Regions from separate parts of the Allobosea sp. P4_E12 genome, predicted to be linked through region 2. Evidence: predicted binding sites of a transcription regulator. Region 2 holds the regulator's gene; each other region holds the start of a gene.
What was found. The regulator PhoB, encoded in region 2, activates phosphate uptake and scavenging genes when phosphate is short. The targets are predictions, from matches to a motif close to TGTCATNNANCTGTCAT.
Positions count from the first base shown of each region.

Region 1: AC1DW9_RS21910 (alpha-D-ribose 1-methylphosphonate 5-triphosphate diphosphatase) is a predicted target of PhoB. The motif match lies at 1,134-1,150, and genes of this name have one in related genera.
Region 3: AC1DW9_RS29715 (CorA family divalent cation transporter) is a predicted target of PhoB. The motif match lies at 2,582-2,598, and genes of this name have one in related genera.
Region 4: AC1DW9_RS17860 (alkaline phosphatase) is a predicted target of PhoB. The motif match lies at 2,459-2,475, and genes of this name have one in related genera.

Region 1 is NZ_JBFUIY010000017.1:146,558-150,367, reverse strand. Features, by position in the region: gene AC1DW9_RS21920 (HupE/UreJ family protein) at 1-352, shown strand, start outside; gene AC1DW9_RS21915 (ANTAR domain-containing response regulator) at 392-976, shown strand; gene AC1DW9_RS21910 (alpha-D-ribose 1-methylphosphonate 5-triphosphate diphosphatase) at 1,198-2,340, shown strand; gene uxuA (mannonate dehydratase) at 2,359-3,555, opposite strand; gene AC1DW9_RS21900 (GntR family transcriptional regulator) at 3,609-3,810, opposite strand, start outside.
Region 2 is NZ_JBFUIY010000008.1:131,675-135,484, reverse strand. Features, by position in the region: gene pstA (phosphate ABC transporter permease PstA) at 1-70, shown strand, start outside; gene pstB (phosphate ABC transporter ATP-binding protein PstB) at 115-915, shown strand; gene phoU (phosphate signaling complex protein PhoU) at 964-1,683, shown strand; gene phoB (phosphate regulon transcriptional regulator PhoB) at 1,717-2,415, shown strand; gene AC1DW9_RS12610 (YnfA family protein) at 2,535-2,855, opposite strand; gene AC1DW9_RS12605 (TIGR03862 family flavoprotein) at 2,930-3,810, shown strand, end outside.
Region 3 is NZ_JBFUIY010000034.1:35,900-39,709, forward strand. Features, by position in the region: gene AC1DW9_RS29700 (isovaleryl-CoA dehydrogenase) at 1-10, opposite strand, end outside; gene AC1DW9_RS29705 (metal-sensing transcriptional repressor) at 223-489, shown strand; gene dmeF (CDF family Co(II)/Ni(II) efflux transporter DmeF) at 509-1,495, shown strand; gene AC1DW9_RS29715 (CorA family divalent cation transporter) at 1,518-2,513, opposite strand; gene AC1DW9_RS29720 (glycoside hydrolase family 25 protein) at 2,619-3,587, opposite strand; gene AC1DW9_RS29725 (glycoside hydrolase family 25 protein) at 3,696-3,810, opposite strand, start outside.
Region 4 is NZ_JBFUIY010000013.1:38,379-42,188, forward strand. Features, by position in the region: gene AC1DW9_RS17850 (ABC transporter ATP-binding protein) at 1-112, opposite strand, end outside; gene AC1DW9_RS17855 (hypothetical protein) at 147-611, opposite strand; gene AC1DW9_RS17860 (alkaline phosphatase) at 656-2,401, opposite strand; gene AC1DW9_RS17865 (SDR family NAD(P)-dependent oxidoreductase) at 2,722-3,585, opposite strand; gene AC1DW9_RS17870 (hypothetical protein) at 3,507-3,719, opposite strand.

The DNA.
Region 1 (3,810 bases), on a different contig from region 2:
GCTGGCCGGGCTCTGGGCGATGTCCGGCGGACCGCTTCCAGGCGCGGAGGTCGGTATCGCCTTTTCCATCGTCATCCTCGGGCTTGCCATCGCACTCAATCTCGCGCCGCCGCTCGCTGCCGGCGCCCTTGCCTGCGGGATCTTCGCGATCTTCCACGGCTTTGCCCATGGCGCCGAGATGCCGGAGGATGCCAGCGGTGTGAGCTATGCGATCGGCTTTGTGATCGCGACATCTGCCCTGCATGGAGTAGGCTTGCTTCTTGCGGGCCAGCTTGCGGTGCGGATGCCGCAGCTTGCCCGCATCGCCGGTGGTGGTTTCATTCTGGCAGGTGTCGCAATCCTGTCGGGCTGAGGACGGGCCTTATCCTCACTGCGTTAGGCGTCGTGGCTCATGACACCTGCGTTGAAAATTCTGATCGTCGACGCCAACCCGGTCCGGGCTGCCATTCTCGACGAGGGCTTGCGCGAGGCGGGCTTTACCGATCTCGTCCAAATCGGTGCGACAAACGGGCAAGTCACTAGCGTTGAGTCACATGACCCCGATGTAGTCGTGATCGATCTCGCGAGCCCCGACCATCATGCGCTGGCTGAGGCATTTTTGGTCAGCCAGCGCCCGAAGCGGCCGGTCACCCTGTTCGTCGAGCCGCCGGATCCGGCCTTGATCGAGGCGGCCGTCGAGGCAGGGGTCGCGGTCTATGCCGTCGACGGGCTGAACCGGGCGGCGCTCAAGCCGATCCTCCAGGCCTGCATCAGTCGCTTCGACGCTGCCTCGAAGCTGCGCGAGGGGCTGGACGAGGTGCGGTCGCAGCGCGACGACCGCGCGCTGATCGATCATGCCAAGGGGATCGTCATGCGCCTCAAGGGGCTCCCCGAAGCGGAGGCCTATGCCCTGATGCGCCGCACCGCGATGAACGAGAAGCGCAAGCTGGTCGACATCGCCCGTTCCATCATCACCGCGACCGAGGTCTTGAAATGATCCTGGGCCGGAGCGTCACCGTCCTGCGCCTCGCCGATGCCGCCGCTTGCTGATCGCAGTGGACGATGCCGGCTTTGCGGAAGGCCGCCCGGTCGATGACGTTGTCGCCGGTCTCGGTGCGTTGAACAAGGCCGGACGCCATCCTGACCGGCCCGCTTGTCATTCTGCCGTCATGCTGACCCGTCAAGCGCGCCCTCCCAGGGGCTGCGGCGGAGGCGGGCGTGTCACTTCATATCACGGGCGGAACAGTTCTGACCGCCGCGCTCACCCGTGCCGATCTCGTCACCGATGGATCGTCCATCGCTGCGCTCGATGCGTCTCCTCCTGCCGGCGCCTTGCGCCTGGACGCCACCGGCCTGCTCGTCCTGCCGGGCATGGTCGATTGTCATGGTGATGCCTTCGAGCGGCACATCATGCCGCGACCGCGCGTGTCGTTCGATATCGATCTCGCTCTGCGCGATGCCGATCGCGCCATGCTGAGCTGCGGTATCACCACGGCCTTCCACGGCGTCACCTGGTCCTGGGAACCCGGCCTGCGCGGAGCCGGTAATGCGCGGCGCCTGGTCGAGGCGATTGCACGGCTCGGGCCGGAACTTGGGGCCGATACCCGATTTCATTTGCGCCACGAGACCTTCAACCTCGATGCCGAGGCCGAGATTATCGAGTGGCTGCAGGCGGGGCGCGTCGGAGTGCTGGCCTTCAACGACCATACCGGCGGGATCCTCAAGGAGACGACCCGGCCGGACAAGGTCGCCAAGATGGTCGAGCGCACCGGCCTCTCACATGCCGACTTCATGGCCCTGGCGCAGAACGCCCATGACCGCGGCGACGACGTGCCGGAATCGGTCGCGCGGCTGGCGAAGGCCTCGCTGGCCGCCGGCATTCCGACGCTCTCGCATGACGACATGAGCCCGGACATGCGGCGTTGGTATCGCTCGCTCGGCGTGACCGTGGCGGAGTTCCCGATGGATGAGGCGACGGCGCGCGAGGCGGTCGCGCATGACGAGGCGACGGTGTTCGGCGCGCCCAATGTCGTACGCGGCGGTTCGCATACCGGCTGCCCGGCCGCCGAGGATATGGTCGGCAAGCGGCTCTGCACCATTCTGGCGTCGGATTACTATTATCCGGCGCTGCTGCTGGCGCCCTTCATGCTGGCGCGCAACGGCACGGCGAGCTTTCCCGAGGCCTGGAGGCTGGTTTCCGAGGCCCCGGCGGAAGCCCTTGGCCTGGCCGATCGCGGCGTCATTGCGCCGGGCAGGCGGGCGGATCTGATCATCGTCGAGGATGCGCCGCAGCCGCGCGTCGTTGCGACGATTGCTGGCGGCAAGCTGGTGCAGCTCGCCGATCAGCGTCTTCTGGCCTAAGTAGCGTCCCTGGCCTGATCAGGCGTCGTAGCCGCGCAGGCTGGTCAGGGTGGCCATCACGCCGCGCAGCTCCGCGAGGCCGCGCAGGCGGCCGACGGCCGGATAGCCCGGGAAGCTGCCCTTGCCGATATCGTCGAGCAGTTCATGGCCGTGATCGGGCCGCATCGGGATGCGCCAATGGCGCCAGCCGGCGGCCTTGCGGCGCTGCTCCTCGACCATCAGCACATCGACCAGCGCCACCATGTCGGTGTCGCCGCCGAGATGCTCTGCCTCCATGAAGGAGCCGTCCGGATCCTTGGCGACATTGCGCAGATGCGCGAACCAGATCCGGTCGGCGAAGCGCCGGGCGATTCCGGGCACGTCGTTCCCTGGGTTGGCCCCCAGCGAGCCCGAGCACAGCGTCAGGCCATTGGACGGGGTATCGACCGCACTGAGTATGAAGGCGATGTCGCTCTCGTCCGAGCAGATGCGCGGCAGGCCGAAGAGTGGGCGCGGCGGATCGTCGGGGTGAATGCACATGCGAATCCCGACCTCTTCCGCAGTCGGGATCACCGCCTCGAGGAACCGCTTCAGATTGGCGCGCAACCCGTCATGGCTCATCTCATGATAGCGCGCGAGCATGCGCTTCAGGCCGGGCACGTCATAGCGATCATAGGCGCCGGGCAGCCCGGCCATGATATTGGCGAGCAGACGGGCGCGATCGGCCTCGGTCGAGCGCTCGAACCAGGCCTTGGCCCGGTCCATCACCTCGGCAGAGTGGCCGTCGGCGGCGCCAGGTCGCTCCAGCATGAAATGGTCGAAGGCGACATATTCATGCAGGTTGAAGCGCAGCGCCGTGCCGCCGCCGGGCAGGGGGCAGGCGAGTTCGGTCCGGGTCCAGTCGAGAACCGGCATGAAGTTGTAGCAGACCACCTCGATGCCGCAGGCGGCGAGATTGCGCAGCGACTGGCGGTAGTTGACGAAGATCGGCTCGAGATCGCCTTCGCCGATCTTGACGCTTTCATGGATCGGCAGGCTCTCGACCACGGACCAGCGCAGGCCGAGGCTCTTGTCCTTTTCGATGATCGCCTTGCGCGCCTCGATCTCCTCGACGCTCCAGACGACGCCATAGGGAATCTGATGCAGCGCGTTGACGATGCCTTGCGCGCCCGCCTGCCGTGCCTGGGCGAGCGTCACCACATCGTCCGGCCCGAACCAGCGCCAAGTTTGTTCCATCGTCGCGTTCCTTCCTTGTCGTTTCTTGTCGTGATGCAGAGAATGCGGCCGGCTCAGGCCTTGCGGATCGGGGTGTTGGCGACGAAGGCGTCAACATGATTGCGCGCGATCGCCTCGATGGCGTCGAACACCGTGCGCAGATGCGCCCGCATTGCCGTCTCGGCGCCGAGCACGTCGCCGGCGCTGACCTTCGCGGCGATCTCGCGATGCTGGTCCATGATCATGCCGGGCCAGGACGCGGCCTCGAGCGACAGG
Region 2 (3,810 bases):
GCTGATCATCACCGTCTCGATCCTGTGCCTCTCGCTTATCGCCCGCCGTATCGTGCGGGGCGGCAAATGAACGGCCCCAAACCCTCGTCGCGTTCGATCTGAAGGAACAAGTCGATGCTTTCGACGCTGGAACTGAGCCCGCAAGCGCTTGATGCCGAGGCCCCCGTCCGGATCGCGGTCAAGAACCTCGATTTCTACTACGGCGAGCACAAGGCGCTGAAGAACATCAATCTCGACTTCCGGGACCGCCATGTCACGGCCCTGATCGGACCGTCGGGCTGCGGCAAGTCGACCCTGCTGCGCATCTTCAACCGGATCTACTCGCTTTATCCGGAGCAGCGCGCCACCGGCGAGATCCTGCTCGACGGCCGCAATGTCATCAGCAACGATATCGACGTGAACGAGCTGCGCTCGCGCGTCGGCATGGTGTTCCAGAAGCCGACGCCCTTCCCGATGTCGATCTACGACAATGTCGCATTCGGCATCCGCCTCTATGAGAAGCCGCCGAAATCCGAGCTCGATGACCGCGTCGAAGGTGCGCTGCGCCGCTCCGCGCTCTGGGACGAGGTCAAGGACAAGCTGAAGACCTCCGGCATGGGCCTGTCCGGCGGCCAGCAGCAGCGCCTCTGCATTGCGCGGACCATTGCCCAGAAGCCGGAAGTCATCCTGTTCGACGAGCCGACCTCGGCGCTCGATCCGATCTCGACCGGCAAGATCGAGGACCTGCTCGAGCAGCTCAAGACCGACTTCACCATCGTCATCGTCACCCACAACATGCAGCAGGCGGCGCGTATCTCGCAGTACACCGCCTTCATGTATCTCGGTGAGGTGATCGAATTCGACGCCACCAACACCATTTTCATGAACCCGCACAAGAAGCAGACGCAGGACTACGTCACCGGCCGCTTCGGCTGAACCGGCGCCCAGCCTTCCAACTGCTTTGCCGACAAAGGATACGCCGCGATGACTGATCACATCGTCCGCTCATATGATGCCGATCTCGAGGGGATCCGCCGCAGCCTGGCCGAGATGGGGGGCATGTCGGAGCGCATGCTCGGCGATTCGACGGTCGCCCTGGTGCGCCGCGACACCGGTCTGGCGCAGAAGGTCATCAGCGCCGACCAGCGCCTCGACAATCTGCAGCGCGAGGTCGAGGAGAAGGCGGTGCTCACCATCGCCCGGCGCCAGCCGCTCGCCAACGACCTGCGCGAGCTGATCTCCGCCATCCGCATCGCCGCCGATATCGAGCGTGTCGGCGATCTCGCCAAGAATATCGCCAAGCGCGCGGTCGCCATCTCCGGCCAGTTCCAGCCGCCGTCGCGCGCGGTCGTCGGCCTCGAGCATATGAGCCGCCTGGTTCAGGCCCAGCTCAAGGACGTGCTCGACGCTTACGCCGTCAGCAACGAGCAGAAGGCCATGGAGGTCTGGCGCCGCGACGATGAGATCGACGCGCTCTATACCTCGCTCTTCCGCGAGCTGCTCACCTATATGATGGAAGACCCGCGCAACATCACCTTCTGCACGCATCTCCTGTTCTGCGCCAAGAATGTCGAGCGCATCGGCGACCACACCACCAACATCGCCGAGACGATCCACTATCTCGTCACGGGCGAAGCCTTGGACGCAGCCCGCCCGAAGCTCGACACGACCAATATCCTTCTGGACGCCGCCACCGGTGAGTGACCGGCGCCCGACACCTTTGGGACCGAGTGAGACATGCCTGCACGCATCCTGATCGTTGAGGACGAAGAGCCGCTGACCCTGTTGCTGCGCTACAATCTCGAAGCCGAGGGCTTCGAGGTCGACAGCGTCGCGCGTGGCGACGATGCCGAGCTGCATCTGCGCGATCATACGCCGGACCTCGTGCTGCTCGACTGGATGCTGCCGGGCCTTTCCGGCATCGAGCTCTGCCGGAGGCTGCGGACCCGTCGCGATACCGAGCGGGTGCCGATCATCATGCTCACCGCCCGCGGCGAGGAAACCGAGCGTGTGCGCGGCCTCGCCACCGGGGCCGACGACTATGTCGTCAAGCCGTTCTCGCTGCCCGAGCTGATCGCCCGCATCCAGGCGTTGCTACGCCGCGCCAAGCCGGGTCATGTCGCCGGCCTGTTGGCCGCCGGCGATCTCGAACTCGACCGCACCACCCGCCGTGTCCGCCGCTCAGGCAGCGAGCTGCATCTCGGCCCGACCGAGTTCCGCCTGCTCGAATTCCTGATGCAGGCGCCGGGGCGGGTCTATTCCCGGGCCCAGCTGCTCGACGCGGTCTGGGGCCGCGACGTCTATATCGACGAGCGCACCGTCGACGTCCATGTCGGCCGGCTGCGCAAGGCGATCACTCCTGACAACGCCAAGGACCCGCTGCGGACCGTGCGCGGTGCCGGCTATGCCTTCGACGAGACCTTTGCGCGGAGCTGAGACTTGGATCATCGGGGACTTGGATCATCGGGCCGGATATCGAATCCGCCCGACGATCTAACCGTCTATGGTTGCATCGGCCTTCCCGAAAACCGCAATCCACCTTTCGGGCCGATACCCTAGCGCGGCCCTGCGATAATAATCGCCGCGCCGGCGAGGCAGATCAGCCCACCGATAATGTCCCAGCGGTCGGGGCGAAAGCCTTCCACGGCCCAGAGCCAGGCGAGCGAACTGACGATGTAGACGCCGCCATAGGCGGCATAGGCCCGTCCGGCGGCTTCGCTCTCCGCCAGCGTCAGCAGCCAGGCGAACAGGGCGAGCGAAAACAGTCCGGGTACGAGCCACCAGATGGGCTTGTCGAGCCGGAGCCAGCCCCAGAACGCGAAACAGCCGGCGATTTCGAGAATGGCTGCGCCGAAATAGGCGGCGATGGTCGGCATGGTTCCTCCCTGTCGATGGCCTTCGGGGCGGGATTACCCTTGACTGCAGGGCGCGCTGACGGCAAGCCGGACCGATGCCCACACATCACGTCGCCATTATTGGAGCAGGGCCCTCCGGGCTGATCGCGGCCGAGCGCCTTGCGGCAGCCGGGGACACCGTCACGATCTACGATCGCATGCCCTCGCCGGCCCGCAAATTCCTGCTGGCCGGGCGCGGCGGATTGAACCTTACCCATTCCGAACCGCTCGACAGGTTCCTGCCCCGCTATCGCGATGCGCAAGCCTGGCTGGAGCCGGCCATTCGCGCCTTCCCGCCACAATCCCTGCGCGACTGGGCCGATGCGCTCGGGCAGGACACGTTCGTCGGCAGCAGCGGCCGCGTCTTCCCGCGCGCCATGAAGGCCTCGCCCCTGCTGCGGGCATGGCTGCGCCGGCTCGATGGTCTCGGCGTCGCCTTCGCGCCTGGGCAGCGCTGGACCGGCTGGAGCGAAGCGGGAGCTCTGACGTTCCGGAGCCGCGATGGCGCCGATGTCGAGGCGCGGCCCGACGCGACGCTGCTCGCGCTCGGCGGTGCGAGCTGGCCACGGCTGGGTTCGGATGGTGGCTGGGCACCCTTGTTGGCGGCGCGCGGCGTTGCGATCGCGCCGCTGCGCCCGGCCAATGGCGGTTTCACGGTCGATTGGTCCCAGACCATGCGAGAGCGTTTTGCCGGAGTACCGTTGAAGCGCATCGTCCTGAGCTTCGGCGGCCAATCCGTGCCCGGCGAGGCGATGATCGATGCGACGGGTCTGGAAGGCGGCGCGGTCTATGCACTCTCTGCCCCGATTCGCGAGACGATCCTGCGCGAGGGCAGGGCGGTCATCACCATCGATCTGCGGCCCGATCACGAGGCGGCACTGCTGGTCCAGCGCCTCGCGCATCGTCGCAAGGGCGTGACGCTGAGCAATCATCTGCG
Region 3 (3,810 bases), on a different contig from region 2:
TGGCGAGCATGGTGGCCTCCCGGAAGACGCCGCGCATCGGGCACGGCTTTGCAGCGTTATAGCGCGCTTTGTGGCCCTGTCAGGCTGTTCCAGCGCGATCTCCCGGATGGGCGTGGCCACACCGGCGGGTGATCTGCCATGCCACTTGCAGCCGGCGACCGAGAGGGGGCGGGAGCGCCGACACTCGGTTTACACATCCTATCCCCTGGATAGGATGTGAGCATGAGCCACGCACATGATCCCGATATCGTCAAGCGGCTGCGCCGGGCGCAGGGCCATCTCGACACCGTCGTGAAGATGCTCGCGGGAGGGCGCGAGGTGCCAGAGGTGGTGCAGCAGCTCCAGGCGTTCGAAAAGGCGCTGGAGAAGGTCAAGATGCTGCTGATCTTCGACCATATCGACCATCACCTGTTCGAGACGACAGGCACGCAGACGCCCGAGACGCGGCGCTCGATCGAGAGCCTGAAGGCGCTGACCAAGTATCTTTGATCCAACGGGAGTTCCAGCGATGTCCGAACTGGCCAGCCTGGCGCCGCGTCACGACCATGTCTTCCTCGGCGCAGACCACCAGGAGAACGAGCGGCGCACCTGGATCGTCATTGCGCTGACCATGACGATGATGGTCGGCGAGATCGCCGCCGGCACGCTGTTCGGCTCGATGGCGCTCGTCGCCGATGGCTGGCACATGTCGACCCATGCGGCGGCGCTGCTGATCGCGGCTCTCGCCTATCGCTTCGCGCGGCGCCACGCCCGCGACCCACGCTTCAGCTTCGGCACCGGCAAGCTCGGCGACCTCGCAGCCTTCGCGAGCGCGCTCGTCCTGGCGCTGGTCGCCCTGTTCATCGGTTGGGAATCGGTGATGCGGCTTGTCCAGCCGGTGCCGATCGTCTTCGGGCAGGCGATTGCCGTCGCGGTTCTGGGCCTTGCGGTCAATCTCGCCAGCGCCTGGTTGCTGAAGGGCGAACACGGACATGACCATGGCCCTGCGCATCACCATGACCATCACCATCATGCGCATGGTGGCGCGGACCACAATCACCATCATGACCACCACGCCGGGAGTGGGCGGGATCATAATCTCCAGGCGGCCTATCTGCATGTGCTGGCGGATGCCTTCACCTCCGTGCTTGCCATCGTCGCGCTGCTCGGCGGCAGCCTCTATGGCTGGGTCTGGCTCGACCCGGCGGTGGGCATCGTCGGCGCGCTGGTGATCGCGCATTGGTCGTTCGGATTGCTGCGCGCCTCGGGAGCGGTGCTGCTCGATACTGTGCCCGACAAGGCTCTCGCCGCCGGCATCGAGGCGCGACTCACCGCCGAGGGCGCAGAGGTTGCCGACCTGCATCTCTGGCAGGTTGGGCCAGGGCATTGCTCGGCGATCGTCTCGGTCGTGGCCACTGATCCGAAGCCGCCCGCAGCCTACAAGGCACTGCTCGCCGGGTTGCCGATGCTGTCCCATGTCACCGTCGAGGTGAACCCGCGCATCGCCGCGCTGTGATGCATCAGGAGCCCGCCCGGGCTCAGTGGATCATGTCGCGGCGCTTGAGCAGTAGATACACGCTGAGCGCTGCCAGGGCGCACAGGATCACGACATAGACAAAGCCCCATTCGTTCTCGAGGAAGGGCAGGCCCTTGGTGTTGACGCCGAACAGGCCGGTGATCAGCGTCGCCGGCATCAGCGTCGCGGTCAGGATCGAGAGCACATAGAGATGGCTGTTGGTCTGGGCGGTCAGGCGCGAGGCAATCTCGTCCTGCAGCAGGCGGGCGCGCTGCTGCACGATCTGGACGTCGGTCAGCATGGTGTCGACGCGCTGCAGCAGGCGGCTGGCGGCGCTCTTCACGGTCTCCGGCGCAGCCCGTGTCGAGGCATTTTCGGAGAAGCGACGGAAGAGCTGGTGCAGGCCGTTGAGCTGGCGGTGCAGCCTCACCGTCCGCCGGCGGATCAACCCTAACCGGCGAGCCTCGTCGCTGACGCGCTCGTCGATGACATGGTCCTCGATCGAGTCGGTGTCCTCTGTCAGCTGCATCACCGCTTCGGCCACATCCTCGATGACGAACTCGATGATGCGCTCGAACAGCATCACCGGCGAGCTCGCCCGGTAGCCGGCCTCCAAGGCGTCGCGCGTCAGGCGCGTTGCCTGCATGGCCTGTCTCCGACCTGTCAGCAGAAACCGGTCGGCGATGATCCAGTGCAGCATGCCCATCTCGTCGGCGGGGCTGTCGACCTCGCGGATCTGGTCGAAGGTAATGCCCCAGGCGAAGTCACGATTGTGATGGAGGCGCTGGTGATCGTCCTGGGTCAGGAACAGGGTCTGCGCCTCGGCGGGCAGAGCGGTGCAATCGGCGACCCATTGCTTGGCGCGGCCATGCACGAGATCGAGATGGATCCAGACGAACTCGGCCTCGGGGAGGGCAAGGTCGGGCATCTCGCGGCGAGGAAGGAGATGCGCACGGCCGTCGGAATCAAAATGGTAGACCCAGACGAACCCGGCCCGGGATTGCAGATCATGGAGCATTCCGGCCACGCCCTGGCGGGCGATTTCTCATCAGAGGTTGCGCTGCCCGGGATCAGGGCGCGCGTCTCATGACAGCTTCGTGACAGCGCAGCGGGTGCCGCAAAGTCAATCGCGGGCGAGAGAGCCGGTCACTTGTGGATCACGGTTGGCGGTCGCCTTGCCCGGGACGCGCGCGGGAGGCAGCATCTTGAGCGTCGCGCCTCCGGCAGCCTGCGGCGCCTTGGAGCCGGCCGATGTCGCAGGTGCGCGGTTGCCGGCAACCTTCGGCTCGCCACCCCGCCACTTCCGGGCGCCGATGTCGAAACGGCCCTCGCGCCAGGCTGCGAATTCCCGCTCGGACCCGAAGAACGCGTTGCGGTCGACATCGCCGGTTATGCCGGGCACGCGTCCTGTGGTGGTGAACTGCCAGAATTCCCATTTGCTACGCTCATAGCGATGGCGCAGTGGGGCCGCGGTTGAGCGCAGCCAGTAGGGATGATCGTTGAACTCGCCTTCCAGCACATCCTCGTGGAAGGTGATGTCGGTATAGATGATCGGCTTCTTGCCAGTGTGTTCCTGCAGGCCCTTCAGCATCTCGCTGATCTTGGCCAGCGCCTTCTCGCGCGGGATCTTCTTGCCGCAGCTCTCCGACTCGCCGTTCCATTCGACATCGAGCACAGGCGGCAGGGCATCCGGGTCCTTCGGGATATGCCGCTTGAACCAGCGCACCTGATCCTTGGCCGGGCGGCACCAATAGACGAAATGGTAGGCACCGCGCGCTACGCCGGCCTTCTTCGCCCCCTCCCAGTTCTTGCGGAAATTGGGGTCGAGGTGGTCGCCGCCCTCGGTCGCCTTGATGAAGGCAAAGCGGGTGCCGGCATCCTTGACCTTGGCCCAGTCGATCTCGCCCTGCCAGCGCGAAATGTCGATGCCCTGGATAGCCTGGCGGCGTGCATCGCGGACGCCGTGATGGGGCGAGGCGTCGCCCTTCTTGGGATAGAGCGCGAGGGCAGGGCCGGAGCAGCCGAGTGCAAGGCCGAGAACTGCAAGAAAGCACCGCAGTCCCTTGTACTCGGTCTTCATACGCGCCGGCATCCGCCCCTCCTGCATGCAAACAGTGGTGCGGCAGTCGTGGTTAAGGCGCGGTAAGCGTTCGCTCGGATGCGAGCGGATGATTTCAGGGTTGGTTAACCGGCGCGCCCGCTATCCGCCGATCTGCAGCGAGGACGGCACCGGCTGCAGCGCGCCGGGTATGACCGGGGCGGGCGGAGCCTGGCTGACCGGAGGCTCGAATTCCGGATCATTGACGATGCTGGGG
Region 4 (3,810 bases), on a different contig from region 2:
CGGAGCCTGAGGGGCCGCGCAAACCGATATGAGCGCCGGAAGGCACTGTGAGTTCGGGAACGTCCAGCACGCGGAAAGGGCGCCCGTCGCCGCCGCGATGGTCGAGTGTCACGTTTGAAAGCCGCAATGTCCGAGCGGCGGATCGCTCAGGCGAGTGTGAAGCGGGCATCGACGAGTCTGATCTGGCTGACGAAGCCGGTTTCCTGATCCGTGGCCGAGCCTATCTCCAGCCGACCCGACACGACGACCTTGCGACCGGCGCTGACCATTGGCGTGATCTCCTTCATGAAGACGACGACGATGTCGACTGGCCAGTCGGCATCCGATTGGCAGAACGGGCAGATCGCCAGCGGCTCGCGCGTGAGCACGAAGAAGTGGCTTTCCGGCTTCAGCGGAGGCGCCATGTAGCCGGTCAGGCGTACCTCTTGTCCGCGCAGGGCCGTGACGCGGTCCGAAAACTGGAAGCCGAGCACGCCGAAGGATCTGTAGAGGCCGTCGAAGGCGATCGTGGCCGGCTCCGCCGCTCGGACATCCCTGCAAAGCAGGGCCACCGCGAGACCCGTGAGGGTCACGCGGCGGGTGGTCAGCATCTCATGGCGTTGCCGTTGCATCGCTCGTCCCTGTCGGCGGATGGCCGGCCTACTTGCCGCCTTACTTACTTGCCGCCCAGCGCCAGTGCTTCCGCCATGACGCGGAAGACATAGGTGTTGGGCTTATGGCCGCGGAACTTCTCGGCGCCCGGGCCCATCGCAGTCAGGATCACGTCGTCGGCGGAGTGGACGCCGCTATTGGCGTCGAAGGGCAGGTTGCCTGTCCGGCGCGCGGCCAGCGGGCCGGTGCAGTCCTTCTCGTTCGCGATATTGGTCTTGCCATCCGGGCCCTTGACCGCCGGCACGCGTTCGCCGGTCATGTCCGGGCGGCCGGTGTCGCAGGTGTCGGGATAGCTGCCATAGACCACTGCGAGGCGGCGCGAGGTGTCGACCTTGGTGGGGTAGCCGTCCACGTCGAGCGGGCCGTAGTTCGGCGGCACGGAGTCGGCGTAGACGCCGAGCTTGTCGCGCAGGAGCTGGCCCGGACGGTCGTCGTCATAGGTGCCGATGATCGAGATCGGATGGGCGTGATCGGGCACCACGATGATCAGGGTGTCGTTGCGGTCGCCGGCGAAGTCCTTCGCCACCTTCACCGCGTTGTCGAGCATGATCGTATCGAACACCGAACGCTCCCAGTCGAGCGAATGGCTGTACTTGTCGATGCGGGCCGACTCGACCATCAGGAAGAAACCGTCCTCGTTGCCCTTGAGCATGTCGAGCGCAGCCTTGGTTTGCTCTACCACGTCCGGCTGGTCGGGGAACTTCGAAACCGTGCCCTTCTTGGTCAGCCGCAGATCGAACGCGCCGTCGATGTTACCGGTGTTGTAGAGGCCGAGCAGCTTTTTCGAGCCGGCCGCGACAGCCGCGTTCATTTCCGTCTTGGTGGTCGCGAGCGTGTAGCCCGCCTCCTTGAACTTGGCGATGAAGTCGAGCTCATCGGTCCGCTTCGAACCGTGGGTCGCCTTGGACAGGAAGTTCGGGGAGCCGCCGCCCATGATCACGTCGGGCTGCACATCGTGGAACATCTTGACGATGTCGTTGAAATCCGAGCGGCGGCGGGTGTGGGCCACCATCGAAGCCGGGGTCGCGTCCTCGATTTCCGAGTTGGTGACGACGCCGATCGCCATCTTGCCGCGACGCTTGATCACCTCGGCGATGGTCTCGACCTTGGGATGGTCGAGCGTCAGGGCGTTCTTGGCGCAGTAGACGCCGAGTGCGTTGACGCAGGATTTATGGCCGGTGGTGTAGGCATGGGCGGCATTGGCGCTGTCGGTCACGATCGAGTCCGTGCCCGAGGTCGAGATCAGCGCCATGTTGGACATGTCGTCCATGGCGAGCTCGCCATTGTAGCGACCTTCGTCCCAGCCCTTGGAGAGAATGCGGGCCGCGGTGCGGTTGGCGACCGACATGCCGTCACCGATGAAGAGGATGACGTTCTTGGCGCGGCGCGGCTGGGTGGTGGCGAAGACCTCCCATTTGACCGTCGCCTTGTTGGTTCCCTGCTTCGCCTCGACGGTATAATTGCCCGCCGGAAGCGTCGCGCCACGCAGCCACAGCGCCGAATGCTTCTGGCCTTCCTCGTTCTGCATGAAGGTCGTGGCCTTGCCGAAGATTTCGGCGGCCGGCTTGCCGTTGATCGTGACCGCGACATCGGCCGAGGTCGGCGCGTTCGGGAACTCGACCTTGAAGTCGAAGCGCGAGCCCTCGAGGATTTCGGCACGGTTGATGGGATAGATCGTCTGCGCGGCGACAGGGGCCGCAGCGAAGGCGCTGCCAATTGCTACCGCATGCCAAAGCGTTCTCAGTTGCATCCCCAACCTCCGATAATCCGTGATCCCTTGGATGGGGTGAGCTAGTTGCAGCCGCACATGACAGGATGGCGACAGCCCTGCATGTTGTTGAATACCATCCGACCACGCCTGCCCCAACATCAACAGGGCATCCAGGGACGGCCTGCCCGACCGATGCGCGGTTGCACCATTCCGAAGACGGGCGACCTCGACGCCCGCGTCCCGGGCATGAGCGACGCGAGGGCGCGTCCCGAGCCGCCAGCGCGTGCCCCGATGGCCGGCCCGTGTGAGATTGCCAGGGGCCGATCGTGGCTCGACCTCAGGAGGCGCTGCGGTTTCGCCTAGCAGGCGAAGGACAACCTGGCGCCGCCGGATGCTTCGATGGACTGTCCGGTTACCCAGCGGAATTCGTCCGAGAGCACGGCTGCGATCACGGCGCCCACATCGCTGGCCTCTCCGAGACGCCCCAACCCCGTCTTCTCGACGATGGACTGAATGATCTCCGGATAGCGATCGAACGCATCGTCGCCGATCCGGGTCCTGGTGGCGCCCGGCGCAACGGCGTTCACGCGGATGCCGCGGCGGCCGAACTCCTTGGCCATGTAGCGGGTGAGTACGGTCAGGCCGCCCTTCATCGATGCATAGGCGGAATAGCCCGGCTCCATGCCGCTCTGCAGGGTCGAATTGCTCGTCACATTGACGATGGCACCGCCGTCAGCAAGCACTGGAAGCAGAGCCTGGGTCAGAAAATAGGGTCCCTTGAACAGCACCCGCATGAAGGAGTCGAAGAGCTCCTCGCTGGTGTCCTCGAACAGGGCCATCTGTCCGAAGCCCGCATTGTTGACGAGGTAGTCGAAGGAGCCTGCGTTCCATTCGCGCTGCAGCATTGCCGTTGCCTCATCCCGGAACGCCGCGAAGCTGTCGCTGCGCCCGACATCCAGGTGCAAGGGAACCGCCTTGGCGCCCCTTTGCCTCGCTGCCTCGACCACATCGCGCACGCGATCCTGGCGCTGCTGACGCCGACCGCGCGTCGTGTCGCGGTCGGTGTCAGTCGGCGTTCCGGCGCAACGGCCGGTTTGGCACGCCGCAGGGATCGAAGCTCTTCCTTCCCAGGTGAGGGATCGGCTCAGGCCTTGATCGTCGTCGACTCCTGGCTGGTCCGGCCGAACAGGTCCCGCGCCCCGACGCGATAATGCCCCTCTGATTGGGTCGCATGCAGGTAAACGCTCGACAGCAACCCGACCGGGTTGATGACCTGCCACGGCCCGTTTTCCGTCGCGCTCCAGAGCACGTCGAAGAGCTGCGCGCCGCCATGCGCCGCCGGCTCCCAGAACAGCACCGTGTTGCTGCGGCCGTTGAGGCCGCCGAAACGGCGCCTTCAGCCCTGTCGGCGCCTGAGGCACCTCGCCATCGCGCCGCACCAGGGCGAC